3 regions of the Nonomuraea sp. NPDC049695 genome follow, and region 1 is predicted to be linked to each of the others. Evidence: riboswitches for the same ligand, from Rfam matches in the RefSeq annotation. Region 1 holds a riboswitch; each other region holds the start of a gene.

Region 1 (9,931 bases):
TCGTGGCCGCGGGGGATGTCGCGCGCTGGCCGCACGGCCTCTTCGGCGGGGAGAGGGTGCGCATCGAGCACTGGTCCAACGCCAACGAGCAGGGTGCGGTCGCCGCCCGGAATCTGCTGGCCGGGCCGGAGAACGCGCAACCCTTTGCGGACGTGCCGAACTTCGCCACCCATGTGCACGGCGCCCGCGTCCAGATGGCCGGGCTGCCGCACCTCGCGGACGCGGCGAGCATCGCCGCCGGCTCCCCGGAAGAAGACCGCTTCGCCGTGGCCTTCACCCGGAACGGCGTGCTGGTGGGCGCCGTCGCGGTCAACTCCCCCAAGGACCTGATCAAGCTCAAGCGGGCGATCACGGCACGCGAAACGTTCTGACTACGATCGCCGGTAGCATTGCCGGCATGATGCGGGGTCTCGGCGAGCTCGAATCCACGATCATGGACCGGATGTGGGCCCGGCGCCGGCCCGCCTCCGTACGAGATGTCCTGGAAGACCTTCGCCAGGAGCGGGCCATCGCCTACACCACGGTGATGACCGTGATGGACAAGCTGCACACGAAAGGCCTGCTGAAGCGCCGGCCGGTGGGCCGGGCGTACGTCTACGAGCCGGTCGCCTCCAAGGAGGCCTACACGGCCGACCTGATGCGCAGCGCGCTCGCGGGCAGCGGCAACCAGGCCGCCACGCTGGTGCACTTCCTGGAGCGGCTGACGCCGGAGGAGGCCGCGGCGCTGGAGGCGGCACTGCAGGTGTTCCCGCACCGAGGCGGTCGGGCATGATCGCCGCCATCGTCCTGCTGCTCTACACGGTCATGGCCGCGATCTGGCTGCCCCGGCTGGGCCGCCGGGCGGCGCGCCGGGCCGATCGGGCACCCCGGCTGGCGATCGCGCTCTGGCAGGCGGCGGCCGCTTCGGTGGTCGCCTCGACGGCGCTGGCGGCGCTGGCCTTCGCCGTCCCTCCTGAGATCGTGGGGCACGGCCTGGCCGGGCTGTTCGAGGCCTGCGCCGACATGCTGAACGACGGATCCGGCGTCACACCGGCGGGTGCGGGCGCGCTGCTGGCCGCGGGAGCGGTGCTGGCACGGGTCGCCTATTGCGGTGCGGCCGTCCTGGTCAGAGCCCGCGCCGAACGTCGCGAGCACGCGGCGCTGCTCAGTCTCCTGGGCCGGCGCGACAGCGACCTCGGCGCGGTCGTGATCGAGTACGACGAGCGGCTGGCCTACTGCGTGCCCGGCAGGCACGCCCAGATGGTCATCACCACGGGCGCGCTGCGAAGTCTCGCTCCTGAGCAGGTCGCCGCGGTGCTGGAGCACGAGCGGGCGCACCTCCGGGGACGCCATCACCTGGTGCTCGCCGCCGGCGAGGCTCTGGCCCGGGCTTTCCCGCACGTCCCGCTGTTCGAGCGGGCCAGGACGGAGATCGCCAGGCTGATCGAGCTGCTGGCCGACGACGTCGCCGCGCGCCGCCACCCGCGGGTGCAGATCGCCGCCGCGCTGGTCCGGCTGGCCACCGGCCACGCGCCCGCGTTCACGCTGGGCGCGGGCGGCGAGACGGCGATCACCCGCGTGCGCCGCATGCTCAATCCCGAGGCGCCGCTAGGCCGTCGCGAGCGCCTGACCGGGCTGCTCGCGGTCGCCCTGCTGCTGGGCGGGCCCGCGATGGTCGCGCTGGTGCCCGGCCTCAGCTCCTTCCTGGCACATCACTGCCATTCGCTCTTCACCCTCTGACCCACGAACGCTGATAGTAGAAAGCGTCGAGGGTGGTGGCTCCGGCGGCCCGCGCCGCTTCGGACATGGGGGCCGGCATGCGACTTGATGCCGACATGAACTCACCTGCCGGCATGAGCAGCGGTGAGATCGCGGCGCGGTTCGGCCTCGCGACGCATGTCCTGCGGGCTCCACACGTACGAGCGTGAATCGGACTCCTTGAGGTCGCCATACGACGCCTCAGGACGCAACGTCTACTATGGCTAATGGTAGATCAAGTGCCACCGGACGGGTATGGAGGAGAGCCATGACGACCGGGGAGACCAAGGATCGCAGCACAGCGGTTCTCGACGTGAGCGGGCTGCGGTGGGCCTCCGAGCAGAACGTCGTGCGTGCCGTCCTGAGCCGCCGCCCTGGAGTGATCGAGGTCGAGGTGAACCCGGTCGGGCAGACCGCCACCGTGGTGTTCGACCCGAGGACCACGTCCTTGGCCGAGCTGCGCCGCTGGGTCCAGGAGTGCGGCTATCACTGCGCGGGACAGTCCGTGCCGTCGCACGTCTGCGACCCCATGGCGGAGCCCGACCCGCCAGGCGTCGAGCACGCGGTTCTGGAGCCCGCTGCCGAGCATGAAGCGTCTCCGCACGAGATGATGGGGCACGGGGGCCACGGCGCCATGTCGATGGAGGCCATGGTGGCCGACATGCGCAACCGGTTCCTGGTGGCCGCCGTGCTGTCGGTCCCGATCCTGATCTGGTCGCCGATCGGCCGGGAGGTGCTGGGGCTGGACGTGCCGGTGCCGTTCGGGCTGCGCGAGGACGTGTGGGCGCTGCTGCTCAGCCTGCCGGTGATCTTCTACTCGTCGTGGATCTTCTTCGACGGCGCCGTACGGGCGTTGCGGGCGCGCACGCTGGACATGATGGTGCTGGTCGCCGTGGCGGTCGGGGCGGGCTGGCTGTACTCGCTGTACATCACGCTGACCGGCGGCGGCGAGGTGTTCTACGAGGCCGCGACCGTGCTGGCGGCGTTCGTGCTGCTGGGGCACTGGTTCGAGATGCGGGCCAGAGGCGGCGCCAACGACGCGATCCGGGCGCTGCTCGACCTGGCACCGCCCAAGGCGGTGGTGATCCGCGACGGCGAGCAGGTGGAGGTCCCCACGGCCGAGGTCGTGGTCGGGGACGTGCTGCTGGTCCGTCCCGGCGCGAAGATCGCCGTCGACGGCGAGGTCGTGGAGGGCGAGAGCGAGGTCGACGAGTCGATGGTCACCGGCGAGAGCCTGCCGGTGCACAAAGCCCCGGGCGCCGCGGTCGTCGGCGCGACCATCAACAAGAACGGCACCCTGCGGGTACGGGCCACCAAGGTCGGCGCCGACACCGCGCTGGCCCAGATCGTCAAGCTCGTCCAGCAGGCCCAGAACTCCAGGGCACCAGGGCAGCGCCTGGCCGACCGGGCGGCGTTCTGGCTGGTCCTCGTCGCGCTCATCGGCGGCGGGCTGACGCTGGCGGTCTGGCTCGTGGCGGGCGCGACGGCAGGAACGGCCATGCTGTTCGCCATCACCGTCGTCGTGATCACCTGCCCCGACGCGCTCGGCCTGGCCACCCCCACCGCGATCATGGTGGGCACCGGCCTCGGCGCCAAGCGTGGCGTGCTGTTCAAGAACGCCATGGCGCTGGAGACCTCGGCTCGCATCCAGACCGTGGTCATGGACAAGACCGGCACCCTGACCAGGGGCGAGCCGGAGGTCACCGATGTGATCGCCGACGGGCTGGAGGAGGCCGAACTGCTGCGGCTGGTGGCCGCCGTCGAGCGGGAGTCCGAGCACCCGCTGGCCGAGGCCGTGGTCCGCTACGCCGACGCGCACGCCCCCGGCGTCCCGCGGGCCACCGGCTTCGAGAACGTCCCCGGTCACGGCGCGACGGCCCAGGTGGACGGGCGCCGGGTCGTGGTGGGCAACACGAAACTCATGCAGGCGGAAGGTATCGACCTGGGCACCCTGGCCGTACGGCGTGAGGAACTGGCGGCGGGCGGACGCACCGCGGTCATCGCCGCCGTGGACGGGCGCGCGGCAGGGGTGATCGGCATCGCCGACGCTCCCCGCGACAGCTCAGCGGCCGCGGTGGCCGCGCTGCACGAGGCCGGCGTCGAGGTCGTCATGCTGACCGGCGACAACGAGGCCACCGCCCGGCGGATCGCCGATCAGCTCGGCATCGACACGGTGATCGCCGAGGTGCTGCCAGGTGACAAGGCCGCCAAGATCGCCGCATTGCAGAGCGGCGGGCGCAGGGTCGCGATGGTCGGCGACGGCGTCAACGACGCCCCGGCGCTGGCCCAGGCCGACCTGGGCATCGCGATCGGCGCCGGTACCGATGTCGCCATCGAGACCGCCGACGTGGTGCTCATGCGTTCCGACCCGCTCGACGTCCCGACGGCACTGGCCATCGGCCGCGGCACGCTGCGCAAGATGCGGCAGAACCTGGGCTGGGCGATCGGCTACAACACGATCGCGCTGCCGATCGCGGCCGGTGTCTTCGAGCCCGCCTTCGGCCTGGTGCTGCGACCGGAGATCGCGGCCCTGTCCATGTCCGGATCGAGCTTCATCGTCGCGGTCAACGCGCTCGCCCTCAAGGGGCTCCGCCTGCCCCGCCCTGCCGCGGACTGAGCACCGACTGGGCCGTGATGCTGGGGTGCACGCGATGTGGCCGAAGGCGTTGATCGCCTTCGGCCACAGGGAGCGGTTTCTTACTTGAAGCGGCGTAGCCGCAGGCTGTTGCTCACCACGAAGACGCTGGAGAACGCCATCGCGGCCCCGGCGATCATCGGGTTGAGCAGCCCGAGCGCCGCCAACGGCAACGCGGCCACGTTGTAGGCGAACGCCCAGAACAGATTGCCCTTGATCGTCGACAGCGTACGACGCGACAACCGCAGCGCGTCAGCCGCCACCCGCAGATCACCTCGGACCAGAGTGAGGTCAGAGGCCTCGATGGCGGCATCGGTCCCGGTCCCCATCGCCAGCCCCAGGTCGGCCTGGGCCAGCGCGGCGGCGTCGTTGACCCCGTCGCCCACCATGGCCACGACCTTGCCCTCGCCCTGCAGCTTCTTGACCACGTCCACCTTGTCGGCGGGCAGCACCTCGGCGATCACCTCGTCGATGCCCACCTCTGCCGCCACGGTCCTGGCGACCGCCTCGTTGTCGCCGGTCAGCAGCACCGGGGTCAGGCCCAGTGCCCTGAGATCGGCGATCGCCTGCTTACTGGTGGGCTTGACCACGTCGGCCACCACCAGCACCGCACGCGCCTGGCCGTCCCAGCCGACCGCCACCGCCGTACGGCCCGCCGCCTGCTCCTCGCCCAGCTTGCGTTCGAGGTCGGCGGGCAGGTGCTGAGACCATTCGGCCAGCAGCCGAGGCCGGCCGACCAGCACCGCGTGGCCGTCCACGATCCCCTGCACGCCGAGCCCTTCGACGTTGGCGAAGTCCTCGACGGTCGCGTCGGAGCCGGCTTCGCGGGCGATGGCCTGGGCGATCGGGTGCTCCGAGGCGTGCTCCAGCGCGCCCGCCAGCCGCAGCACCTCTTGCCGGCTCTCGCCCTCGGCCAGGTGCACGGCGACCAGGGTCATCTTGCCTTCGGTGACCGTGCCGGTCTTGTCCAGGACGACGGTGTCGACCTTACGGGTGGACTCCAGCACCTCCGGACCCTTGATCAGGATGCCGAGCTGGGCGCCCCTGCCGGTGCCGACCAGCAGCGCCGTCGGGGTGGCCAGGCCCAGCGCGCACGGGCAGGCGATGATCAGCACCGCGACCGCAGCGGTGAACGCGGCGCCCACACCGTTGCCGGTCCCGAGCCAGAACCCGAGTGTCCCGACGGCCAGCGCGATCACGATCGGCACGAACACCCCGGAGATCCGGTCGGCCAGCCGCTGCACGGCGGCCTTGCCGGTCTGCGCCTCCTCCACCAGCTTGGCCATCTGGGCGAGCTGGGTGTCGGCGCCGACCCGCGTGGCGCGGACGATCAGGCGGCCGCCCGCGTTCACCGTCGCCCCGGTCACCGCATCACCCGGCCGCACCTCCACCGGCACCGACTCACCGGTCAGCATGGAGGCGTCGACCGCGGAGGTGCCCTCGAGGATCACACCGTCCGTGGCGATCTTCTCTCCCGGCCGGACCACGAAGGTGTCACCGACCTGCAGGTGCTCGATGGGGACTCGGCGGCCGTCGGCCAGCTCCACCTCCTTGGCGCCCAGCTCCAGCAGCGTCCGCAACGCCGCACCCGCACGCCGCTTGGCACGCGACTCGAAGTAGCGCCCGGCCAGGATGAACGCGGTCACCGCCGCCGCGGTCTCGAGGTAGATGTTGCCCGAGCCGTCGGTGCGCTCGATGGAGAACTCGAACGGGTGCGTCATCCCGGGTGTGCCCGCGGTGCCGAAGAACAGCGCCCACAGCGACCAGCCGAGCGCGGCCAGCGTGCCGACCGAGATCAACGTGTCCATCGTGGCGGCGCCGTGCCGCAGGTTGGTCCAGGCCGCCTTGTGGAACGGCCAGCCCGCGTACACCACCACCGGCGCGGCCAGCGCCAGCGACAGCCACTGCCAGTTCGTGAACTGCAACGCCGGGATCATCGCCATCGCCACCACCGGCACGCTGAGCACGACGGCGGTGGTCAGCCGCTGCCGCAGGGGCCGCAGCTCGTCGGCGGGCTCCTGCTCGGCCTCGGTCCCCGGCGCGGCGGGCGGGGTGGGCAGCGCGGCGGTGTAGCCGGCCTTCTCCACCTCGGCGATCAACTGCCCCGGATCCACGCCCTCGGGGAAGGTGACCTTCGCCTTCTCCGTCGCGTAGTTGACGGTCGCGCTCACGCCTTCGAGCTTGTTGAGCTTGCGTTCGATCCGGTTGGCGCAGGACGCGCAGGTCATGCCGCCGATCGACAGCTCGACAGCCCTGCTTTCAGTCAGGGACGACATCACGTCTCCTTTCTTCCGTGTCCTGCGATCAGTGCGCGTGGGTGCCGTGGGACGGGCCGGCGCTCGGCTCTGCCGTGGGTCCGGGCTGCCCGGCCCCGGCTCGGGCGGTGAAGTCCGCGGTGCGGACCTTGCCGTCGTGCTGGAAGTCCAGGAACAGCCGGTAGTCGCCGCCGCTGGGAACCTCGGCGTAGAAGGTGATCTCCGGTCCGGCCGCCGTCTTGCCGTCGCCCGGCTCGCCGTCCGGGTGGACGTGCAGGTAGGCCAGGTCACGGGCCCGCAGTGCGACCAGATGTCCGTACGCTCCCAGGTACGGCTGCAGATCCGTGACCGGCTTGCCGTCCTTGCTCACGCTCAGCGTGAGCTTGCCGGCCTGGCCTGGCACGAGATCACCCGTCAGGGCGACCGTGTAGCCGTCCACCTGGGCCGTCCTGACCGCCTGGGGCAGGGGCTGTGGCTTGTAGTCACCCGCGACCAGCAGATCCGTACCAAGAGTCAAGCCGCTGCCACCGGTGGGAGCGAAGTCGGCGAAGGCCCGGTAGGCGCCCGGGTCGTCCAGCGTCAGCTTCACCGACCACACACCGTCGGGGGCCATGTCCGGATGTACGTGCTGGAACGTCGCCAGATCCCGCGACACCACGATGAAGTGGAGCTTCTTGTCGTGCTGGACCTGATAGTCGGTCACCGGCTTGCCGTCGGATCCCGTCACGGTGAAGCGGAAGTCCGTGGGCTCGCCGGCCTTGATCGTCGTCAACGGGTTGAGGGTGTAGCCGTTCTGGGACACTTGGAGCCCCCCGGGGGTATTGTCCTGCGCTGTTGCGGTGGTCTCCTCATGGCCGTCGTGGCCGTCGGCGGCGGGAGCCGGATGGGCCGTCCCGTGGTCGGGCTTGGCCGGTGCCGGGCCGACGTCGCCCACCGCGTTCCCGACGCCCAGGGCGCCGCCGAAGACGACGGCCAGCCCCAGCACGTAGGCACCCAGTTTGGTCGCCGCGTTCATGCCGGATTCGCCACCTCGTAGCCCGCTTCCTCCACGGCCGCGACGATCGTCGCCGTGTCCACGGGGCTGTCGCTCTCGACGGTCAGCAGGCCGCTGGCCAGGTCAACCTCCACCGAGGTGATCCCGGCGACCTCGCCGACCTCTTCTTTCACCGAGCTCACGCAGTGGCCGCAGGTCATGCCCTTGACGGTGTAGGTGGCGGTAGCCATATCGATCAACCCTTTCCGGTGTGTTCGGTGCTGTCAGGAGCGGACGAGCCGCGCGATGGCGTCGGAAGCCTCTTTGACCTTGGCCTGAGCCTCGGGACCGCCCTTGGCGGTGGCCTCGGCCACACAGTGGGCCAGGTGATCCTCCAGCAAGGAGATGGCGACCGACTGCAGGGCGCTGGTGGCCGCCGACACCTGTGTCAGGACGTCGATGCAGTACTTGTCGTCCTCGATCATCCGCTGCAACCCGCGCACCTGACCTTCGATGCGACGCAACCGGCGCAGCTGGTCCTGCTTGCTGTCGCTGTATCCGACCATGTCTCCCCCTTCCGACACTCTCACCATACTATACCCCCCCACCGTATTTCAAACCCGAGCCGGACCCGTGCGGCGCGGCGCCGGTCCGTGCCCGGCGACCCCCAAATCTTTTACCGAGTCCTGCATCCCTTACAGGCACGGCACTTCAGTGCCGTCCAGCGACCGGCAGCGGCCAATCCGATTTGCCCTACTTGCACTATCTATGCCTATATGTCTATCTTTTGCCTAATCGCGACATAGATGTGACGACCTTTCACCGCATCGTTGCCGCTTGGTTGACCGGACCGTGCGCTGCCCTCCAGGGCAGTGTCCGGCCGCCGAATCCGCGTCTCGCGGAGCCGGGGACCCACCTTCTCGGGGTGAATCGGACGCCAGCCCAGCCTGCGCCCGTAGGGCACTTCCAAGCCCGAACCCGTCAGCTAACCCGGTAGGCGGCATGGAAGCAAGGAGTCAATGCCGTCATGCCCGAGCCTCGGCTTGCCGCAATCGCCCGTATTTCCCTCAAGAATCGCCTCAATCCCCTCACCCAGCGCGTCAGCTTCGCCGTCGCGGGTGCGATCCTCGCCGGAACGACCGCCATCGCCGGCGTGGCCACCATGACGCTCGCAGCGCCCACCAGCCACGTCCCGACGTACGAGGCCCAGCCTGAGACCGGGTCCCTCACCTACGGCCTGGACATCTCGAACTACGAGCCCCTGTACGACTGGAACGCCAGCGAGGCCCAGTTCGGCATCATCAAGGCCACGGAAGGCACGAGCTTCCGCGACGCCTCCTTCGCCAGGCACTGGCTCCAGTTGGGCAAGAAGGGCATCGTGCGCGGCGCCTACCACTACGGCCACCCCGGCAACGACCCCGTCGCGGAGGCCGAGCACTTCCTGTCCGTGGTGAACGCGCAGCCCGCCGAGCCCGGCGACCTGCTGGTCCTCGACCTGGAGACCACCGACGGCAAGTCCGTGGCCGAGGTCAACGCCTGGGCCAAGGCGTGGCTGTCGTACGTGAAGGCCAAGACGGGAATCACCCCGATGTTCTACAGCGGCTGGAACTTCGCGGACACCTACGGCAAGGGCCTGGCCGAATACCCCCTATGGGTGGCCCACTACAGCAAGGCCAAGGGAGCGGTCACCCCGCCCGCCGACTGGAAGTCCTGGACCATCCACCAGTACACCGAGTCCCCCATCGACCAGAACGTCTCCGCGCTGACCGTCGACCAGCTGCGCGGCCTGGGCCGCCGCGCAGCCTGAGCAGAGCAGCGGCCGCCAGAAGCCGGCGGGCTCGGCATGAGTCAGCTTGATGCCTCGGTTCACTCGCTGACGTACTGGTCGGCGTAAGCCTTCGAGGGCGCGATGGGCGTGATGACATCGATCAGGACGCCGTTGGGGTCGGCCACGATGAAGTGCCGCTGCCCGAAGTCCTCGCTGCGCAGTTCGAGCTCAGGTCGCAGCCCTTCACCGGCGACGAGCCGTTCCCACTCGGCATCGACGTCCTCCACCTCGAAGTTGAGCAGCAGCCCCTGCACCGGCACGCGATATCCCTCGGGCAGCGTCGGGTGGGTGTGGTCGAGCAGCGCCAGTTCGTACGCCGGCGGCCCCGGCCACCGCAGGCTCACGTACCAGGCCGCCTCGAAGGTCGTCTCGAAGCCGAACAGCCGGGTGTAGAAGTCGTGGGACTCGGTCAACCGCGACGTGCCGATGACCGGATAGAAGCTGGTCAGTATCACAGAACTCCCTTTCACATACCGACGGTATGCGAAGGTACGGTATTGACG
Region 2 (9,931 bases), on a different contig from region 1:
GGTCTCGACCGAGTGGTTCTCGCCGTCGCTGCTCATCCTGGTCACGCTGGTCGGCGGGCTCCAGCTCCGGCTGCGCAGCCTGATCAAGCTGCTGGTGGGGGTCGGGCTCGCGCTCGGCTACATCGCGCTCACGCTGGGCGCGGGCCGCATCGGGCTGGGGCTCACGGTGACGGTCGGGTTCACCACCGTGCTCGCCCTGCTGATGGCGCGCACCAGGGGCAAGCTGGGCGTTCAGGGGCTGCGTGGCGACGCGATGCTGCTGGAGCTGCGCGACCGGCTCAAGAGGCAGGGCGAGCTGCCCCCGATGCCCAAGGACTGGGGCGCCAAGGTGGTGCTCAAGCAGGCCGGCGGGTCCTCGTTCGGCGGCGACTTCCTGGTCTCCATGCGCGACGGCAACTCCGTCGAGATCGCACTGGTCGACGTGTCCGGCAAGGGGGTCGACGCGGGCACCAGGGCGCTGCTGCTGTCGGGCACGTTCGGCGGGCTGCTGGGGTCGGTCGACGACTTCCTGCCCGCGTGCAACACGTACCTGCACCGGCAGCGGGGCGACGAGGGGTTCGTGACCGCGGTCCATCTCCGCCTCGACCTGGAGACCGGCGACTACACGATCACCTCGGCCGGGCATCCGCCGGTGGTGAAGTTCGACGCGGGCACCGGAAACTGGCAGGTCGCCTCGGCCAAGGGCGTCGTGCTCGGTGTGGTGCCCGACCTGCACTGCGAGCCCGACAGCGGCACCCTGCGCAAGGGTGACGCGCTGCTGCTGTTCACCGACGGGCTGATCGAGCAGCCGGGCCGCGACATCGACGCCGGGCTCGACCGGCTGCTCGGGGAGGCGGAGCGGCTGCTGCCCTCCGGGTTCCGCGACGGCGCGAGGGCGCTGGTGAACGCCATGTCCTCGGCGCACAACGACGACTGCGCGCTCGTGCTGATCTGGCGGCCGTAAGCTCGATGCTGTAAAAGGCGCAGAGCCGTGACAGGCGGCCCGTTCGACTACCCTGGGGCTGTCGGACCCTTCGTCCGCCCCCTGTCGTCGGCTACGGAGCGCGCATAGATGAACTGGCTCTATCTCGTGGGGATCATCGTCTTCCTGCTCGGGCTGATGTTCTCCATCGCCTTGCACGAGATCGGCCACCTGGTGCCCGCCAAGATCTTCGGTGTCAAGGTGACCCAGTACATGGTGGGCTTCGGCGCCACGGCCTGGTCGCGGCGGAAGGGCGAGACCGAGTACGGCATCAAGTGGATCCCGCTCGGCGGCTACATCCGCATGATCGGCATGCTCCCACCCCGCCCCGGCGACGACCCCACCAAGCTCAGGAGCAGCTCGACGGGGCCGTTCCAGGCCCTCATCGAGTCGGCCCGCGACGCCGCGCAGGAGGAGGTCCGCCCCGGCGACGAGGACCGGGTCTTCTACCGGAAGAAGTGGTGGCAGAAGGTCATCATCATGTCCGGCGGCCCGGCGATGAACTTCGTGCTCTCGTTCATCTTCTTCACCATCCTGCTGGTCGGCATCGGCCTGCCCACCTGGGCGCCGATCGTGTCGCCCAAGACCTACACGTGCGTGATCCCGATGTCCGAGCAGCGCGACGCGTGCAAGCCGACCGACAGACCCACCCCGGCCGCCCAGGCGGGCATGAAGCCCGGTGACCGCATGGTCTCCTTCGACGGCCAGAAGATCAACTCGTGGGACGACGCCACGCGCCTGATCCGCTCCCACGGCGCCGGCCCCGTCGCGCTCGGCATCGTCCGCGACGGCAAGCCGATGACGCTCAACGTCACGCTCATCACCCAGGACCGCCCCAGCCTTCAGGACCCGAACAAGATCGACAAGAACGTCGGCTTCCTCGGCGTCCTGCCCACCGAGGTCATGCAGCAGCAGAGCATCGGCCAGGTGCTCGGCTACATGGGCGAGCTGACGGGCCGGGTGGCGGGCTCGATCGTCAACCTGCCGCAGAAGATGGTCGGCGTCTGGCACGCGGCCTTCTCGGGCGAGAAGCGCGACCCCGAGGGCCCGGTCGGCGTCGTCGGCGCGGGCCGCATGGGCGGCGAGATCCTCGCCTCCGACCTGTCCAACGAGAAGAAGATCGCCATCTTCGTCAACCTGCTGGCCGGCTTCAACCTGGCGATCGGCATGTTCAACCTCATCCCGCTGCTGCCGCTCGACGGCGGCCACATCGCCGGCGGGCTGTGGGAGGCGGTCAAGCGGGCGTACGCGAAGATCATGCGACGGCCGGAGCCGGGTTACGTGGACATCGCGAAGGTGCTGCCGCTGACGTACGCGATCGCGTTCGTCATGATCATCATGGCCGGCCTGCTGGTCTACGCCGACCTGGTCAACCCGCTCACACTGACGGGCTGACGGCTCCGCGGACACCCCTGGAGCGGCTGCCGCGGGTAGATCGCGGGGGATAGGGTCAAGATCGTGCCCGCATCCCCCAAGCGCCGCCTCCTGGGTTTCCTCGTGCTGGCCGGCTGGCCGAGGCTGGCGACCCTTTCACTCCTCGAGCTGTCCTGGCCGTCCTCGACGAGCCGACAGCCGCGCTCGACGCGGCCAGCGAGTACGAGGTCTACCAGCGGTACGCGGAGGCGGCCCAGGCGTGGCAGCACGCCACCGGCGGTATCACCCTGCTGGTCTCACACCGCTTCGCCACCATCCGGATGGCCGACCTGATCGTCGTGCTCGACGGCGGACGGATCATCGAGTGCGGCACGCACGCCGAACTCATCGACCTCGCGGGCCGGTACGCCCGCCTGTATGACCTCCAGGCATCCGCGTACCAGTGACTCACACTCGGATATCCACGGCAACCGCATTCAGACAGCCAGAAGGGCCCTTGCACTCAGCCGACACACCCGCGGCCACCTGGGCTCATTACTTCAGTGGCACTTCGCGGCAAGCCTGGGCTGCCGTCAGCGAGGGGCGACAGGGGCCTCTCCGGGGAGGTTGATCTCGTCGGAGGTCGCTACCTGATCCGGTGCAGGCGGTTTGATGTCGGTCGGGCGGCCCCACCGCGACAGGCGGACGTCGTCGACGAGTTGATAGGGGTCCAAGTCGTCCGCGCCCAGGAAGCCGGGATACCAGGAGGAGCTGTGGCATCGGCGGACGAGCTGGTCCTGCCCTATCCAGAGCTTCCAGTTGATGCGGACTTGAGCGTACGCGCCTGTGGGTCTGCTTGTGCCGATACGGAGGTCGGGATCCACCATGGCGATCTCGCCCAGCGTGATGATCCCCTCGTGCAGGGTGGTGCGGGTGCCGTCATACACGCCGGCCGGGTGCCTGGCCTTGGTGCCGGCGAGCAGGGCCTTGAGCGTAGCGGGGTTGGTCAGCCGAATATCGCCACAGGTCAGGGTGAAGGACTGCTTGTCCTTGACGACTCCCCAGCTCTTGCCTTCCGGCAGACGCTTGCGCCAGAAGGAGGACTGCTCGTAGTACCGGTCCGGGAAGATGATGAAGTGCTCGGGGTCCTTGCCGTCCTCAGGATCGAGGAGCTCACTCGCGATGATCCCTCCGTGGGCCAGTTCGTGGACCCCCGACCTCCGTGTAGTCCGCGGCTTTCCATCCCAGGCTGTGAAGATCGTGACGCTCGAGAACGTCACCCCGTTGCCGCTCTCGAGCTGGACGCGCAGCGCGGCGACGGGGTCGAGGCGAGCCTCGGCCGGGGCCGACGGCGGGACGATCGCGGCAACGAGGGTGATCGTCAGGGCAAGCGCCCAAAGCCTCATGCGGTCGTCTCCTCGGAACGGGGCCAGGCGGAGCGATGATCGCAGGCGGACATCTCGTCCCGGTATCGACGCTTCACGCCGATAGGACAGGCTCACGTGTGGGCGGAACCCTCTGGCCTGCTCGGCCGTCGTGCCTTCCGCAGTGTGATCAAGAAGGCGAAGGGTCTCGACCCCATGTCACTCAGAAGGCCGCTCCCCGATCTGGTGAGCGGCCTTCGTGCTGGTCATGCTGGTCGGGGCGACAGGATTTGAACCTGCGACTTCTTGCTCCCAAAGCAAGCGCGCTGCCAAGCTGCGCCACGCCCCGCCTCGCCGAGTGCGCATACGCTCCGGGACTCCGGTACGCTTACGCCCTGACGACCGGATGAAGTCTAGACCAGAGTTCGACCGGTTCGCGCGGACGTAGCTCAATGGTAGAGCCCTAGTCTTCCAAACTAGCTACGCGGGTTCGATTCCCGTCGTCCGCTCCACAGGCGAAAGGCCAGGTCAGCCCCATGAGGCGACCTGGCCTTCGTGATCTCCGCTACTTCTTCCGATCTCCGGCATGATCGGCGATTCGCATCACCGTTTGCGGGCCAGCAGTTGCACGGCTTGCGACGGGTGGCCGTTCATCGTGACCACGGAGGTCCGGCGCTCTTCCAGGAGGTCGAAATCAGGCAGAAGGGCGTGCAACTCGGCTATGTCATGGTGTCGCACCACCGCGCCGTCATCGGTGGCGAACACCCCGTACGGGGTTCTGAACTGCTGGGCATAGGCGGCGTAGCGGTTCCGGTTCCGCTCGTCGTCCTGGAGCACCATGTCGCTGATGTAGAGGAGCCCGCCAGGTGCCAGGACGCGGACGAGTTCGGCGATGAGCGCCCGCTGTGCTGCGTCGTCGGGAATGCACGTCAGCACCGCGAACAGCAGCACGGCATCGAAGCTCGCCGGCGAGTACGGCAGGCTGGGCGGCGACTCCAGTACCGCGAGACGCAGGTCAGGGTGTGACTGGCGGCCACGGGCGATCAGAGCGGGCGACAGGTCCACGCCGGATATGTCGGAGAAACCGTGGCCGCTCAGCTCGGCCATGACGCGGCCGTAGCCGCAGCCGTAGTCGAGGATTCGAGCCTCCCGGCCCACGGTCGCCAGCCAGTCGAGGTTCACCGGGTGGGTGAACGTCTTCTCGGCTCCGACGGTGTCCCAGTACGCGATCTGACGACCAAGATCCTTCACAGCGGAAACCCCTCATATGCGCGTCGGCCTATACTCCGGGGAATGGTGCCAGAGACGGTCTTCGGGGTCCCCACCCGGCACGAGGGCGACCCGGAGCGGGTGGCCGTGCTCCTGCCGGGTGTCGCGTACGTGCCCGCCCGCCCCCTTCTTCACTTCGCCCGCGTGGTGCTCGCGCAGCACGGCTGGACCGTGCAGGAGGTCTGGTGGGAGCCGCCCGCGGGAGACGTCTTCGCCGAACGCGAGGCGTGGGCCGTCGAGCGGGCACGGGAGGCGGTGGCGGCCGAGAGCGCCGCTCAGGTGCTCCTGGTGGGCAAGTCGCTCGGCACGCTCGCCGCGCCCATCGCCGCCGAACGGGGCCTGCCCGCCATCTGGCTCACGCCGTTGCTCACCGTCGACTCCGTCGTCGGGGCGCTGCGGCAGAGCGAGGCTCCCACCCTCCTGGTGGGCGGGACGGCCGACAAGGTGTGGGACGGAGAAGTCGCACGGGGCCTGGGGCACCCGTACCTCGAGGTCCCGGACGCCGGCCACGGCATGGAGATCTTCGGCGACCCCGTCGCCTCGGCCCGGGTGCTCAAGGACGTGACGGAGGCCATGCACCGGTTCGTGGCGGGGCTGCGCGCGTAGGCATGCGGTGGCGACCGATCTCCCGTGGCGCCCTCGTCGAGGAACTGGCCGAGCGGGTCGCCGCGCGCCAGGGGTGGGTGCGGGTGGCGGTGGACGGTGCGCCGGCCGCGCGTCCCGGGACGCTGGCCGACGAGCTCGTCGCGCCGCTGCGGCTGCGCGGGCGGCCCGTGCTGCGGGTGTCGGCGGACGACTTCCTGCGACCCGCGTCGCTACGGCTGGAGCACGGCAGGACCGACCCGGACGCCTTCTATGAGGACTGGCTCGACGCCAAGGCGCTCACGAGGGAGGTCCTGGAGCCCCTGGACCCGGGCGGCTCCGGGCAGGTGCTGCCGCGGCTCTGGGACAGCCGTGTCGATCGGGCGTACCGGGCGCCGTACCAGGAGCTGCCCCCGGGAGGGGTGGTGATCGTCGATGGGACGCTGCTGCTGGGGCGGGGGCTGGCGTTCGAGATGACCGTGCACGTGTGGCTGTCGGCGGGGGCGCTGGAGCGCGGGTCGTCCGAGGACGAGCTGTGGCGGCTGCCCGCGTACGAGCGGTACGAGCGGGAGACGCGGCCTCAGCAGGCCGCCGACGTCGTGGTCAGGGCCGATCACCCGAGCAGGCCGGCACTTCTGGTCAACGAGAGCTGATCCTGGGTGGCCGCCGGGAAAGGCGGCCACCTGGTCAACGCGCCGTGGGGCGCTTGCCGTGGTTGGCCTTCTTCTTCTTGCGTGCCTTGCCCTTGCGTGAGCGCCTGGCCATAGCTCGCCTCCGACGATCGGCTGGAACCCAGAGCCTCTCTCGCCGCGATGACCTGCGCAAGCGCGGCACGCGAACTCACATTCCCCAACAATTCCGTGTCATAATTTGGTGGAATCTGTTGGAAGGAACGGGCGTGCTCGCACAACAGCGTCAGCAGACGATCCTCGAACGCGTGCGCAGCAACGGCGGCGTCCGGGTGGCGGACCTCGTCCGCGAGCTCGGCGTCTCCGACATGACGATCCGCCGCGACCTCGAGGTGCTGGCCGAGCGCGGGCTGCTGGAGAAGGTGCACGGCGGTGCCACGGCACTCGGCCCCGGCTCGACCGAGGAGCCGGGCTTCACCGCCAAGTCGGCCCGCCAGCAGCAGGAGAAGGAGGCCATCGCGCGGCGCGCGGCCGGCCTCGTCAGGCCGGGCACGGCTGTCGCGCTCTCAGCAGGGACCACCACGTGGGCGCTGGCTCGCCACCTGATCGGCGTCCCCGAGCTGACGGTGATCACCAACTCGATCCCCGTCGCCGAGGTCTTCCACCGCAACCCGCGATCGGACCGTACGGTCGTGCTGACCGGCGGCGTGCGTACGCCGTCCGACGCCCTGGTGGGCCCGGTGGCCGTGGCGGCGATCCGCCGCCTGCACGTGGACACGCTCTTCCTCGGCGTGCACGGGATGAGCGCACGGGCCGGGTTCACCACGCCGAACCTGCTGGAGTCGGAGACCGACAGGGAGCTGGTGGCGGCCGCCGGCAGGCTGGTCGTCCCCGCCGACCACACCAAGTGGAACACGGTCGGCATCAGCACGATCGCCGAGCTGAGCGAGGCCGACGTGGTCATCAGCGACGCGGGGCTGCCCGAGGACGCACGCACGGAGCTGGCCGAACGGGCCGGAGAACTGATCATCGCGGAGGGCTCGCCTTGAAACGCACCATCACCCACCTGGCCGACGGCCGAGAGCTGATCTACTTCGACCGGCGTGACGACGCCGACAGGAGCGCGCTCGACCGGCGGACGCTCGACCCCCGGCCGGTGGCCTCCGAGCTGCGTTACGACCCGCTGACCGAGGAGTGGATCGCGATGGCGGGGCACCGTCAGACGCGGACGTTCCAGCCGACGGGATCGGCGAGCGAGTGCCCGCTCTGCCCGTCGTCGGACACGCGGTCGTCGGAGATCCCGGCGTACGACTACGACGTGGTGGTGTTCGAGAACCGATTCCCCTCCTTCTCCGGAAATTTCGGTACCTATCAGGACGTGGGCGGGTTGAGCGAGGTCCGTCCTGGGGTGGGGAGGTGCGAGGTGGTCTGTTTCACCTCTGAGCACTCGTCCTCCTTCTCCAGGCTCTCCGACGACCAGGTCGAGCTCGTCATGGAGGCGTGGGCCGACCGTACGGCCGAGCTGTCCGGGATCGAGGGCGTGGAGCAGGTGTTCTGCTTCGAGAACCGGGGCGAGGAGATCGGCATCACACTCGCCCACCCGCACGGCCAGATCTACGCCTACCCGTACGTCACGCCCAGGACCAAGCTCCAGCTCGACGCCGCCAGGCGCTACACGAAGGGCAATCTGTTCGCCGACGTGCTGGCCGCAGAGCGGGCCGAGGGGACGCGGGTGGTGGCCGCCAACGAGCTGTGGACGGCCTTCGTGCCCGCCGCCGCGCGCTGGCCGTACGAGGTGCACATCTACCCGCACCGGCAGGTGCCCGACCTGGCCGCGCTGTCGGAGGAGGAGCGCTCGGCGTTCGCACCGCTCTACACCTCGGTGCTGCGGGCCTTCGACGGCCTGTTCGGCGTCGTGATGCCGTACATCTCGGCCTGGCATCAGGCGCCCGTGCGGCGGGACCGCGATCTCGCGTACCTGCACCTCGAGCTGTTCAGCATCAGACGGGCGCCGGGCAAGCTCAAGTTCCTGGCCGGGTCGGAGTCGGCCATGGGAGCTTTCGTGAACGACGTGCTGCCGGAGGAGGCCGCGCGTATGCTTCGATCACAAGTAGATCACTATTAGATTGCTAGTTAGGGTCGCATTACTCGTGATCTACCACTAACATCCCTTTTGCACCGGTTGTCACGACCGTTGCGCGCCTAATCCCGGGCGTGTCGCCCGGGAGCCGGGGACCCATCTAGTTCTGGGGTGAGTCCGACCACGTGTCGGTAGGGCATCTCCGCGCCCGAACCCGTCAGCTAACCCGGCCGGCAGAGGGAGAGGAACATTCCACGTGGCGGCTGCGTCCCCGGTGTCCCCCGTGACTCTTGCCATCGGTCTCATCACCGCCGCCGCCGTCGCCTTCCTCCCGGCGACCGCGGCGTCGGCGGCCCCCAAGCCGTCGGAGACCCAGCTTCGCGCCCAGCTCAAGCAGCTCAACAGCAAGGTCGACAAGCTCATCGAGACGTACAACCTCAAGCGCGTCGAGCTGGCCAAGGCGCAGCAGGCCGCCAAGGCCGCCAAGGAGCGCCTGACTGTCGCGGAGCAGACGCTGGCCGCGGCCGAGCAGCGGGTCGCCGACATCGCCAGCATGCGTTACCAGAGCCACGACCCCTCGGTGCCGGCCGTCCTGCTCTCCGCCGACGGTGGCGGCGTGGCCCTGCTGGAGCAGCTCACGGCCGAGCAGCAGGCCGTCGTGCAGGGGGTGGCCAAGGCCCGGGACGACAAGAAGAGCGCCTCCGACCAGGCCGCCGCGCTCACCGCACAGATCAGCGCGGACGCGAAGCAGGTGTCCGCGCAGCGCGATGAGGCCCAGGACGTCATCGACGACATCCAGAAGAAGCTCCAGGACCTGGTGCCGTTCGGTCCTGGCCGCAGTGCGAACGGCAGCTGGGCGCCGGAGCTCCCCACGGGGTCGGACAACATCACGGCCCGTACGCGGCTGATGAAGGGGGAGGTGGCGAAGGCCTTCAAGCTGCCGTACGAGGTGGGCTGCTTCCGCTCGGGCTCCAGCGGCGAGCACCCGCTGGGACGGGCCTGCGACTTCATGATGAGCACCGGCGGCACGACGCCCTCGGCCGCCAACAACGCCCTGGGCGACCGCATCGCGGCGTGGGCGCTGGAGAACAAGGACAAGCTCGGCGTCAAGTACGTGATCTGGAAGCAGCGCATCAACATGGGCTCGGGCTGGCGGGCCATGGCGGACCGCGGCAGTATCACCGAGAACCACTACGACCACGTGCACATCTCCATGAACTGAACTCGGTCGGGCCGCCTCCAGATAAGGTCAACCCCCATGAACGACTCTCGGACACCCCCGCCGCTCACCGGCGACGAGCGGACCGTACTGAACAACTGGCTCGAGTGGCACCGTGCCACCCTGGCCTTCAAGTGCGCCGGTCTGTCGGAGGAGCAACTGCGCCTGCGCTCCGCCCCGCCCTCGACGCTGTCCCTGCTCGGGCTGGTGAGACACCTGGCGCACGTCGAGCGCGTCTGGTTCCGTCGCGTGCTGAACGGCGAGGACATTCCCAAGCTCTGGGACAAGGACCGCGACAACGACGCCGACTTCAACGACGTGGACACCGCCTCGGTCAAGGAGGCCTTCGCGACCTGGGAGGAGGAGATCGAGCTCGCCCGCGCCATCTCGGCCGCCAAGCCGCTGGACGCCGTCGGCGACCGCAACGGGCAGGAGTGCTCGCACCGCTGGATCCTCGTGCACATGATCGAGGAG
Region 3 (9,931 bases), on a different contig from region 1:
GCTGGCCGTACTGCTGTTGCTGGCCGTACTGCTGTTGCTGGCCGTACTGCTGTTGCTGGCCGTACTGCTGTTGCTGGCCGTACTGCTGCTGACCGTACTGGGGCTGCTGGCCATAGCCTTGCTGGCCGTAACCCTGCTGGGGGTGCTGGGGCTGCTGACCGTAGGCATCGTCCGCCCGGTAGCCGACCACAGTCACGTCGGGGTCGGGCTCGCCTGGGCGGCGACCCGCGTTCTGTTGTCCGTATTCGGGATTGCCGGCGGGGTTGTCGCCGGATTCGTCCTGCGGATACGGCGGCTGTCCGGTGCTCACCGTGTCACCTCGCTTCGAGTGCGCATGTGGCACGTGTCAGGACACATGCCTGTGCTGCCCAACGTATCGACATAGGTATCAACAATCACCTTTCCATCTGGTCAAGATCCACGTCACCCGATGTCAGATGGAGCAGCATGCGGGTGTTGCCCAGGGTGTTGGGCTTGACGTGTTCCAGGTCGAGGAACTCCGCCACACCCTCGTCGTACGAGGCCAGCAGTTCGGCGTAGACCTCGGGTGAGACCGGTGTGCCCTGGATCGGGCGGAATCCGAGCCTCGCGAAGAAGTCGACCTCAAAAGTGAGACAAAATACACGTCGCAGACCAAGATCTTTGGCCTGCTGGATCAATGCGGAGACGATCCGGTGGCCGACGCCCATCCCCCGGCACTCGGGATCCACGGCCACCGTGCGGACCTCTGCGAGGTCCTCCCAGAGCACGTGGAGCGCGCCGCAGCCGACGACCTGCCCGCCCCGCTCGGCCACCCAGAACTCCTGTACGTCCTCGTACAGCGTCACGGTGGCCTTCTCCAGGAGCCGCGGCCCCGCGCCCGCGTAGGTGTCCACGAGGCGCCTGACGGTCCGCACGTCGGGCGTGCGGGCGCGCCGGACCACCACCGCGGTCTCGGGCGCTGTCAGCTCGGCCACCTGCTCCATGGTTCTCCAGAGTACAGATCTCATTACGGCTCGGACCTAACTCCCATGTCTCGGCCCATCCTGTTACATCTCGTGGCCGGACGAGCACGGAGCTCGGCCCGCTCGGGGTTTGTGCAGAAGCACGGACATAGGGGGCATAAGGTCTCTTCTGCCTAGGTGATCACGAGATCCCCTTGTGACCCTTCGGTTGTGAAACCTCTACAGACTTGGCAGTTCTGGTTGAGCGGGAACCCGGAGTGCATTAATGTCCAGCGACAATGTCCCCCGTATGTCGCGCGGGAGACACGCTCAATTCCCGCAAGGGGAGCCGGGGATCCACCGGTGGCGACCTGCGACGCCATCACAGGGGTGAGTCCGAGTCTCTCGGTAGGGCTGCTCCGGCCCGAACCCGTCAGCTAACCCGGTAGGCGCTCTATGAGAGGAGCTGGTAGGTGAAGCGCACGCGCAACGGTGGGGGGAAGCCGGCGGGCAAGCACGCCCGCCCTCCGGAACGGCCACGGCGGCCGCGCCACGTCGGTGTGGTGAGTCTCACAGTCGCCGCACTGCTGTTCGCCATCCCTGTCGGTTCGGCGTCCGCGGACCCCAAGCCCTCGCTGAAGGAGCTCGCCTCCCAAGCCGAGAAGCTGCACACCCAGATCGAGACGCTGACCGAGCAGTACAACGGCCAGCGGGAGAAGCTCAAGACGGCCAAGAAGGCCTCCGAGGCCGCGCAGAAGACGCTGACGACCAGCGAGTCGGACCTGGCCGCCAAGCGCGCGAAGGCCGTCCTGCTCGCCCAGAACGCCTACATCACGGGCGGCTTCACCAAGACCATGCAGTTCGCGACCTCCACGGATCCCGAGGAGTTCCTCAACCGCGCCGCGACCTCGTACGCGCTGGAGCAGGAGCAGGGCGAGGAGATCAACCAGCTCTCCAAGGCCATGGAGACGGCCTCCCGCGCCCAGGCGGGCGCCAAGGAGCGCATCGCCGAGGTCCAGAAGATCGTCGACGACCTCGACACGAAGCGCGACAAGATCACCAAGCTGGTGACCAAGGTCGAGAGCAGCCTGTTCAAGCGGGCACTCGGCGAGGCGGGGCAGCCCGGCACGCGCGCCGTGCGCGTCAACCTGCCCATCGCGGGCGCCGGCAAGGCGGCGGAGGCCGCGCGGTGGGCGCTCACGCAGCAGCTCAAGCCGTACGTCTGGGGCGCCGAGGGCCCGAGCTCGTACGACTGCTCCGGCCTCGTCATGGCGGCGTACCAGCGGGTGGGCATCTCGCTGCCGCACTACACGGGCGACCAGTGGACCGCCGGCAAGCACATCTCGCGCTCGGATCTGCGCCCAGGCGACCTGGTGTTCTTCTACGGCGACCTGCACCACGTGGGCATCTACATCGGCGGAGGCATGATGGTGCACGCCCCGCAGACGGGTGATGTCGTACGGATCGCGTCGATCGCCAGGCGGCCCTTCGCCGGCGCGGTGCGCATCGCCGACTGAGCCCCACCTCCGACGCTAGATCAGCTGGCGGCGCGCGGCCCAGGCCACGGCCTCGATTGCCGTGGCCACGCCGATGCGGTCGCAGATGCACCGTAATCTCCGGCGTACCGTGCGTCCGCTGATATCCAGACGTCGCCCTACCCGATCGACCGTGACTCCCTTGGCCAGCTCCGCCAGCAGCGCCAAATCAGCATGGCTTAGCTCAACGTCTTCAGTGAGCACATCCATCGGGAGCCCTCCCCCCAACAGCAGAACTTGGACCTCACAGATGGGCCAAAGCCGCTCCTCGCAGACCGTAAACGCATCGCGGAAAGGTCGTCAAGCATGACAATCGCCGCACTTGACGGGCGGTATTGACATGATCAGTTATATATGACGCACTCGCGATATGTCACGACTCCCGATAGCCGAGGTGTGATCTCTTCGGGTTCTCCCAGGCGCCATCAATGGGGCTTCGGACGTTCCCGATTTTGATCCGTTCGGGGCGGAGTTTCGGTGTGATCCATAAGCCGGGTATTGCCGGCTGAGCGCCCGATAAGCGATCTTCCATCCGCCCGCCCAACTACCAATCGCTCGCTTTGTACGGCGATTCCCTTCTTATAGGGAGATCCAGGTCAGGCCATCGGAATGGCCGCCCGGATCGGCGCAGCGGATCATTCGGAGACGCATGCTCCGATGGGCCCGCGGGTCACCGATCGGCCGCCGCCGTGCTTGTCTCGTCACCGCCCGCGCCAAGGGGCCTCGTTTCCGGGTGGACGCACCCGGCGCCCGTCGTGGCGATCACGCTTGCGCTCGGGTGCCTGATCGGGTGGAACGGCACCGTCACCGGCGACCTTGACCCGATGCTTACAACCGCCCTCCTATCGGAAAGCGGGCGAGCCGGAAGGTAGTTTCGCGACCACTTCCCGTGATGGATCAGGCATTGTCGGCGTCGTAGCGCTCCCTGGCCTCCTCGACGTCGCCGATGTGCGTCTCGGCCCAGCTCTTGATCGCGGCCACCAGCGGCATCAGGCTCTCGCCCAGCGGAGTCAGCGCGTAGTCCACCCGTACCGGCACCGAGGGAGTGAGCGTGCGCGAGACCAGGCCGTCGCGTTCGAGGCCGCGCAGGGTCTGGGTGAGCATCTTCTGGCTGACGCCCGCGATGCGCCTGGCCAGGTCGCTGTAGCGGCGCGGCCCCGCCGCCAGCGCGCTGAGCACGAGGGTGACCCACTTGTCGCTGAGGCGGTCGAGGAGCTTCCTGGAGGGGCATTCGGAGAAGTACGCGTCGAAGGCCTGCCTGGCCTCGTCGCGCCGCTCCGCCGCCGTCTTCGTGACCACGCTGTCCGCTCCTTCTCTTTGGGTGGGTTACGCACTTCCAGGTGCCTACTTACCAGAAGAGAGTAACTCTTCCTACGCTTGCCGGCATGACGAACAACATGCGTGCACTCATTGGCGGCTCCGGCGCTCCCCGGCTGGTGGAGGTGCCGGTGCCCACCGCAGGGCCCGGACAGGTGCGGATCAAGGTCGCGGCGGCCGGGGTGAACCTGTTCGACCTCGCCGTGGCAGCCGGGACGCTCGCGGACTACGGCGTGGCCCGCAAGCTGGACTCGTACGGGCTCGGTTTCGAGGCCGCGGGGACCGTCGACCAGGTGGGCGACGGGGCCTCGTTCCATGTGGGAGATGAGGTCGTCGCGCTGGTGGCGCGCCTGGAGCTGCCGGTGAAGGCGCAGGCCGAGTACGTGGTGGTCGACGCCTCGGCGGTGGCTCCGGCCCCGCGCGGCTTCACGGCGGCGGAGGCGGCCACGATCCCGCTCAACTCGCTCACGGCCTGGCAGTCGCTCGACCGCGCGGGCGTCGGCCCCGGCCGTACGCTGCTCGTCACGGGGGCCGCCGGGGCCGTCGGGGGCTACCTGGTCGAGCTGGCCACCCTGCGCGGCGCCCGGGTGGTGGCCGTCGCGGGGGCCGGGGACGAGGAGCTGGTGCGGAGGCTGGGGGCCGAGTGGTTCGTGCCGCGCGGCGAGGATGTGGCCTCCTCCGTACGCGCGCTTGTCCCCGGGGGTGTGGACGCCGTCGTGGACGCGGCCGTGCTCGGGCTGGCGGCCCTGGACGCGGTGCGGGACGGCGGGGCCTTCATCGCGCTCTCCGCGGGGGTCGCGCCGGTGGCGCTGCGCGGGACCGACGTCGTCACGGTGTTCTTCCGGTCCGACGCGGCCCAGCTCGCGGAGGTGGTGCGGCTGGTGGAGGCCGGGCGGCTGACGTTGCGGGTGGCGGACACGTACCCCTTGGAGAAGGTCGCCGACGCCCACGCCCGCCTGGCCGCCGGCGGCCTCCGCGGCCGCCTCGTCCTCATCCCCTGACGCGCCGACGCGCACCCTGCAGCCGGCGCTGTGGCTGAGGGTCGCACATGAGCGCCGAACACCGCCGCACCACGACCCACCGACGCGGCGCCCCCCGCAGCGTGGACGCGCGGGGGGCCGAGGCGGGTCAGTGGGTGGGCTTGACCAGCGGGAACAGGATGGTTTCGCGGATGTTCCTGCCGGTGAAGGCCATGATCATGCGGTCGATCCCCACACCCACACCACCCGTGGGCGGCATGGCGTACTCCAGGGCCTGCAGGAAGTCCTCGTCCAGCTGCATGGCCTCCAGGTCGCCGCCGGCGGCCAGGAGGGACTGCTCCGTCAGGCGGCGGCGCTGCTCGATCGGGTCGACCAGCTCCGAGTAGGCCGTGCCCAGCTCGGTGCCGAAGCCGATCAGGTCCCACTTCTCCGTCAGCAGCGGGTCCTCCCGGTGCTGACGGGTCAGGGGCGAGGTCTCCAGCGGGTAGTCCATGACGAACGTGGGCTGGACGATCGTGTGCTCCACCAGAGCTTCGAAGAGCTCCTGCACCAGCTTGCCCGCGCCCCACTTCGGGTCCCAGTGGATCTCGCGGCGGTCGGCGAGCTTGCGGAGCTCCTCCAAGGAGGTCGCGGTGGTGATCTCCTCGCCGACGGCCTCCGACACGGCGCCGTACAGGGTGATGCGGGGCCAGGCCGCGATCCCCAGGTCCACCTCCACCCCGTCATGGACGACCACCGAGGTGTCCAGGGCGGCCACCACGGCCTTCTGGTACATCCGCTGGGTCAGGTCGGCCATGTCGTTGTAGTCGAGGTAGGTGCCGTACGCCTCCAGCATCGTGAACTCGGGGTTGTGCGTGGAGTCGGCGCCTTCGTTGCGGAAGTTGCGGTTGATCTCGAAGACCTTCTCGATGCCCCCGACCACGAGCCGCTTGAGGTAGAGCTCGATCGCGATGCGAAGGTAGAGCTCCATGTCGTAGGCGTTGATGTGGGTCTTGAACGGCCGGGCCGTCGCGCCGCCGTGGATGGGCTGCAGCATCGGGGTCTCGACCTCGAGGTAGCCCTCCTCGTGCCAGAAGTCGCGCACCGCGCGCACCGTGGCGCTGCGGAGACGGGCCATCTTGCGCGCCTCGTCGTTGACGATGAGGTCGACGTAGCGCTGGCGGACGCGTGCCTCGGGATCGGTGAGGCCGACGTGCTTCTCCGGCAGCGGCCGCAGGCACTTGGCGGTGATCTGCCAGCTGTCGGCCAGGATCGACAGCTCGCCGCGCCGCGAGGTGATGACCTCGCCGGTGACGCCCACGTGGTCGCCCAGGTCGACGTCACGCTTCCACGCGGCCAGCGACTCCTCGCCCACCTTGTCGAGTGAGATCATGACCTGCAGGTCGGCGCCGCCGTCGCGGAGCGTGGCGAAGCAGAGCTTGCCGCCCACGCGGTTGAGCATGACGCGCCCCGCGACCGCGACCGTGTCACCGGTGGCGGTGTCGGGCTCCAGGCCCTGGTATTTCTCCCTGACCTCGGCGTTGGTCGCCGTACGTGGGAAATTCACCGGGTAAGGATCGACGCCCTCGCTGCGAAGGCGGTCGAGCTTCTCCCTCCGGATGCGCATCTGCTCGGGAAGTTCGTCGCTCACACCATCAAAGAGTAGGGGATATGGCGAACTGCAAGGCATCGTCGGTCCGCTGCAGGAGCGCTGCAGGATCTGTGCAAGGGCATTCGCCTATCAATGTCTCACGAGCTCAGGGGGGAGCCGGCAGGGAGCCGGTCCAAGGGGAGCTCAAGGAGAGAAGATGTTGAAGAAGATCGCTACCGGTTTACTCGCCGTCGCCGCCACCGGCGCAGTGGCCCTTTCGCTTCCTTCGGCCGCCAGTGCCAGCACGGCCGACAGCGACGACTACTCCAGCTCCTGGGGTCCCGTCTACGCCAAGCACTACCTCGCCAAGTCGCAGGGCTGGATCGGCGTCAACTGGGACGAGGACGGCGAGTCGAACGAGGTCACCGTGCGGGGCCGGCTCTACGACCTGGACAACCGCGACGCCGACGAGGGTGGCAAGTGCGCGTTCGTGAAGTTCGAGGCCAGCGACTTCGACCACGACTGGTCTCCGGTCTACACCAAGAAGTACTGCGGCTACCCCGGCTACAAGAAGTTCTTCTTCCAGGAGAACGACGTCTACAGCCTGCGGGTGAAGGTCTGCCAGATCGGCCAGTACAGCAGCTACCCGACGAAGTGCGGCTCCTGGTCGTACATCTACACCGCCGAGAGCGAGTGACGCATACGAGTGAGCGGCCCTCCTCATCCGAGGCGAGGGCCGCTTCTTCGCGTCAGGCCGTGTTCCTGTTGTAGATCAGGCGCAGCCCGATGAGCGTCAGCCAGGGCTCGTGGACGTCGATCGAGCGCGACTCGCCCACCACCAGCGCCGCGTGCCCGCCCGTGGCCACCACCGTCACGTCGTCGGGGTCGTCGGCCAGCTCGGCCGCCATCCGCTCCACGATGCCGTCCACCTGGCCCGCGAACCCATAGATGATCCCGGCCTGGAGGGCCTCCACGGTGTTCTTGGCGATCACCGAGCGCGGCCTGACCAGCTCCACCTTGTGCAGCTGCGCCCCGGCGGCGGCCAGCGCGTCGACCGAGATCTCGATGCCGGGCGCGGTGACCGCTCCGACGTACTCGCCCTTGGCCGACACCGCGTCGAACGACGTCGCGGTGCCGAAGTCGACGATGATGCAGGGGCCGCCGTACTGGTCGATGGCCGCCAGCGCGTTCACGATGCGGTCGCTGCCGACCTCTTTGGGGTTGTCCATGCGTACGGGCACCCCGGTGCGGATGCCCGGCTCCACGATCACCGCCGTCACGTCGCCGTAGTAGCGGCGGCACATCTCGCGCATCTCGTTGAGCACGCTCGGGACCGTGGAGCAGATGGCGATGCCGTTGATGTCGGCCCCCTTGAGCAGCGGCGACTGCGCCAGCAGGCCTTGGAGGACGACCGCGATCTCGTCGGCGGTGCGGCGGGCGTCGGTGGCCAGCCGCCAGTGCTCGATGACGTCCTCGCCCTCGAACAGCCCCAACACCGTATGCGTGTTGCCGACGTCGATCGTGAGCAGCATCAATTACCCCCGCAGATCCAGTGCGATGTCCAGGGCCGGCGCAGAGTGCGTCAGCGCCCCCACCGCCAGGTAGTCAACGCCAGTTTCGGCCACACCACGAGCCGATTCCAAGGTCAATCCCCCGCTGGCCTCGAGCGCAACCCTGTTTTTCGCCCGATTTTTCACCACTTGTACGGCATGGGCGGTGTCCTTAATCGTGAAGTTGTCCAGCAGGATCTCCTCGGCCCCCTCGTCCAGCACCGCCTCGAGCTGATCGAGCCGGTCGATCTCCACCTCGATCGGCAGGTCCGGGTAGCGCTCCCTGACCGCCCTGAACGCCTCGGCCACCCCGCCAGCCGCCACCACGTGGTTGTCCTTGATCAGCGCGGCGTCCGACAGCGACATCCGGTGGTTCACGCCGCCGCCGCAGCGCACGGCGTACTTCTCCAGGGCCCGCAGCCCGGGCAGCGTCTTGCGGCTGTCACGCACGCGCGCCGCCGTGCCGCTGATCGCCTCCACCCACCTGCCGGTCAGCGTGGCCACCCCCGAGAGGTGCGTGAGCAGGTTGAGCGCCGTGCGCTCGGCCGTCAGCATGGCCCGCACCGGCCCCTCGACCGTCATCAGCACGTCCCCGGCCCGCACCCGCTCGCCGTCCTTGGCCTTCCGGTCCGTACGGGCGGCGCCCAGCCGGACGAACACCGCCTCGGCCACGGCCAGCCCCGCCACGATGCCGTCCTTGCGGGCCACCACGTCGCCCGCGCAGACCTGCTCGGCCGGGATCGTGGCCAGACTGGTCACGTCGCCCGCCTCCTGCAGGTCCTCGGCCAGCGCCCGGTCGATCAGCGCGTCCACCTCGGCCGGGTCCAGCCCGGCGGCGGTGAGCTCCTGCGCCAGGCGCGACGGCATCGCGTCTCCATGAGGCGTGTACGTCATGCGGGGCCCCTCCTCGGTCAGGGCCACATCCAGATGGCCGAGCCAGTCGTTGTCGTCACGGGTGCCGTAGTCCTCGCGCCAGTGTGAGCCACGGGTCTCGAGCCTCGCCGCCGCCGCGCCGGTGAGCACGGTGGCGACGGTGAGCAGGTTCGTGGCCTCCCAGGCCTCGGTGCAGGCGGCCACCTCGACCGGTGTCCAGCGGGCGTCACGCAGCGCTCTGGCCGTGGCCAGCAGCGACCCGCGGCTGCGCAGCACGCTCGCCCCCGTGCTCATGTGGGCCTGGATCCTGGGCCTGACCCTCGGGTCCACCAGCCCGGTCGCCGCTCGGTCCTCGACCGGCTCGCCGGGCGTCGGGCGTGCCGCGTGGATGTCCTCGGCGATGCGCTCGGCGAAGACGAGCCCCTCCAGCAGGGAGTTCGAGGCCAGCCGGTTCGCGCCGTGGACGCCGGTGCAGGCCACCTCGCCGCATGCGTACAGGCCCTCGATCGAGGTACGTCCGTGCAGGTCCGCGCGTACGCCGCCGCTCGCGTAATGGGCGGCCGGGGCGATGGGGATCGGCTCGGTCGCCGGATCGATGCCGTGTTCGCGGCAGACGGCGTAGATGGTGGGGAAGCGGGACTCCCACTTCTCACGGCCGAAGTGGCGGCCGTCGAGGTACATGTGGTCGCGGCCCGTCTCTTGCATCCTGCGCGTGATCGCCTTGGCCACGACGTCGCGCGGCGCCAGGTCGGCCAGCTCGTGCACGCCCTGCATGAACCGGACCCCCTCATGGTCCACCAGGTACGCGCCCTCGCCCCTGACCGCCTCGGAAATCAGCGGCTGCTGACCGGTCGAGCCCTCGCCGAGCCAGAGCACGGTCGGGTGGAACTGGACGAACTCGATGTCGCGCACCACGGCCCCGGCCCGCAGCGCGAGCGCGACCCCGTCGCCGGTGGAGACGGCGGGGTTGGTGGTGGCGGCGTACACCTGGCCCATGCCGCCGGTGGCCAGCACCACCGCCCTGGCGCGCACCGCGCCCACCCCGTCACGGGCGCCCTCGCCCATGACGTGCAGCGTCACGCCCGTGGCCCGGCCCCTGGCGTCCTTGAGCAGGTCGAGCACCAGCGCGTGCTCGATCACCTCGATGCGCTGCTCGGCTCGGGCCGCCTCGACGAGCGCCCGC

The links. Region 1 has a riboswitch for cyclic di-AMP ahead of AB0J64_RS27890 (GH25 family lysozyme). Riboswitches for the same ligand answer to the same signal wherever they lie in the genome.
Region 2: another riboswitch for cyclic di-AMP. It lies ahead of AB0J64_RS35650 (hypothetical protein); the one in region 1 lies ahead of AB0J64_RS27890 (GH25 family lysozyme).
Region 3: another riboswitch for cyclic di-AMP. It lies ahead of AB0J64_RS50575 (NlpC/P60 family protein); the one in region 1 lies ahead of AB0J64_RS27890 (GH25 family lysozyme).

What each region holds. Positions count from the first base shown of each region.
Region 1 is NZ_JBFANV010000035.1:25,307-35,237, reverse strand. It holds gene AB0J64_RS27930 (FAD-dependent oxidoreductase) at 1-371, shown strand, start outside; gene AB0J64_RS27925 (BlaI/MecI/CopY family transcriptional regulator) at 398-772, shown strand; gene AB0J64_RS27920 (M56 family metallopeptidase) at 769-1,719, shown strand; gene AB0J64_RS27915 (heavy metal translocating P-type ATPase) at 2,006-4,354, shown strand; gene AB0J64_RS27910 (heavy metal translocating P-type ATPase) at 4,435-6,648, opposite strand; gene AB0J64_RS27905 (hypothetical protein) at 6,677-7,642, opposite strand; gene AB0J64_RS27900 (copper ion binding protein) at 7,639-7,851, opposite strand; gene AB0J64_RS27895 (metal-sensitive transcriptional regulator) at 7,885-8,166, opposite strand; cyclic di-AMP (ydaO/yuaA leader) riboswitch at 8,472-8,615, shown strand; gene AB0J64_RS27890 (GH25 family lysozyme) at 8,628-9,407, shown strand; gene AB0J64_RS27885 (VOC family protein) at 9,467-9,883, opposite strand.
Region 2 is NZ_JBFANV010000053.1:59,283-69,213, forward strand. It holds gene AB0J64_RS35595 (PP2C family protein-serine/threonine phosphatase) at 1-943, shown strand, start outside; gene AB0J64_RS35600 (M50 family metallopeptidase) at 1,052-2,356, shown strand; gene AB0J64_RS35605 (hypothetical protein) at 2,656-2,781, shown strand; gene AB0J64_RS35610 (hypothetical protein) at 2,908-3,720, opposite strand; tRNA gene AB0J64_RS35615 (tRNA-Pro) at 3,951-4,027, opposite strand; tRNA gene AB0J64_RS35620 (tRNA-Gly) at 4,117-4,190, shown strand; gene AB0J64_RS35625 (class I SAM-dependent methyltransferase) at 4,282-4,929, opposite strand; gene AB0J64_RS35630 (hypothetical protein) at 4,972-5,553, shown strand; gene AB0J64_RS35635 (uridine kinase) at 5,556-6,182, shown strand; gene AB0J64_RS35640 (DeoR/GlpR family DNA-binding transcription regulator) at 6,428-7,207, shown strand; gene galT (galactose-1-phosphate uridylyltransferase) at 7,204-8,283, shown strand; cyclic di-AMP (ydaO/yuaA leader) riboswitch at 8,348-8,488, shown strand; gene AB0J64_RS35650 (hypothetical protein) at 8,522-9,460, shown strand; gene AB0J64_RS35655 (DinB family protein) at 9,497-9,931, shown strand, end outside.
Region 3 is NZ_JBFANV010000116.1:17,872-27,802, reverse strand. It holds partial or broken gene AB0J64_RS50585 (hypothetical protein) at 1-385, shown strand, start outside; gene AB0J64_RS50580 (amino-acid N-acetyltransferase) at 396-965, opposite strand; cyclic di-AMP (ydaO/yuaA leader) riboswitch at 1,241-1,391, shown strand; gene AB0J64_RS50575 (NlpC/P60 family protein) at 1,487-2,440, shown strand; gene AB0J64_RS50570 (LuxR C-terminal-related transcriptional regulator) at 2,456-2,668, opposite strand; gene AB0J64_RS50565 (helix-turn-helix domain-containing protein) at 3,356-3,757, opposite strand; gene AB0J64_RS50560 (NADP-dependent oxidoreductase) at 3,856-4,776, shown strand; gene lysX (bifunctional lysylphosphatidylglycerol synthetase/lysine--tRNA ligase LysX) at 4,904-6,424, opposite strand; gene AB0J64_RS50550 (hypothetical protein) at 6,543-7,022, shown strand; gene AB0J64_RS50545 (type III pantothenate kinase) at 7,075-7,857, opposite strand; gene AB0J64_RS50540 (L-aspartate oxidase) at 7,861-9,931, opposite strand, start outside.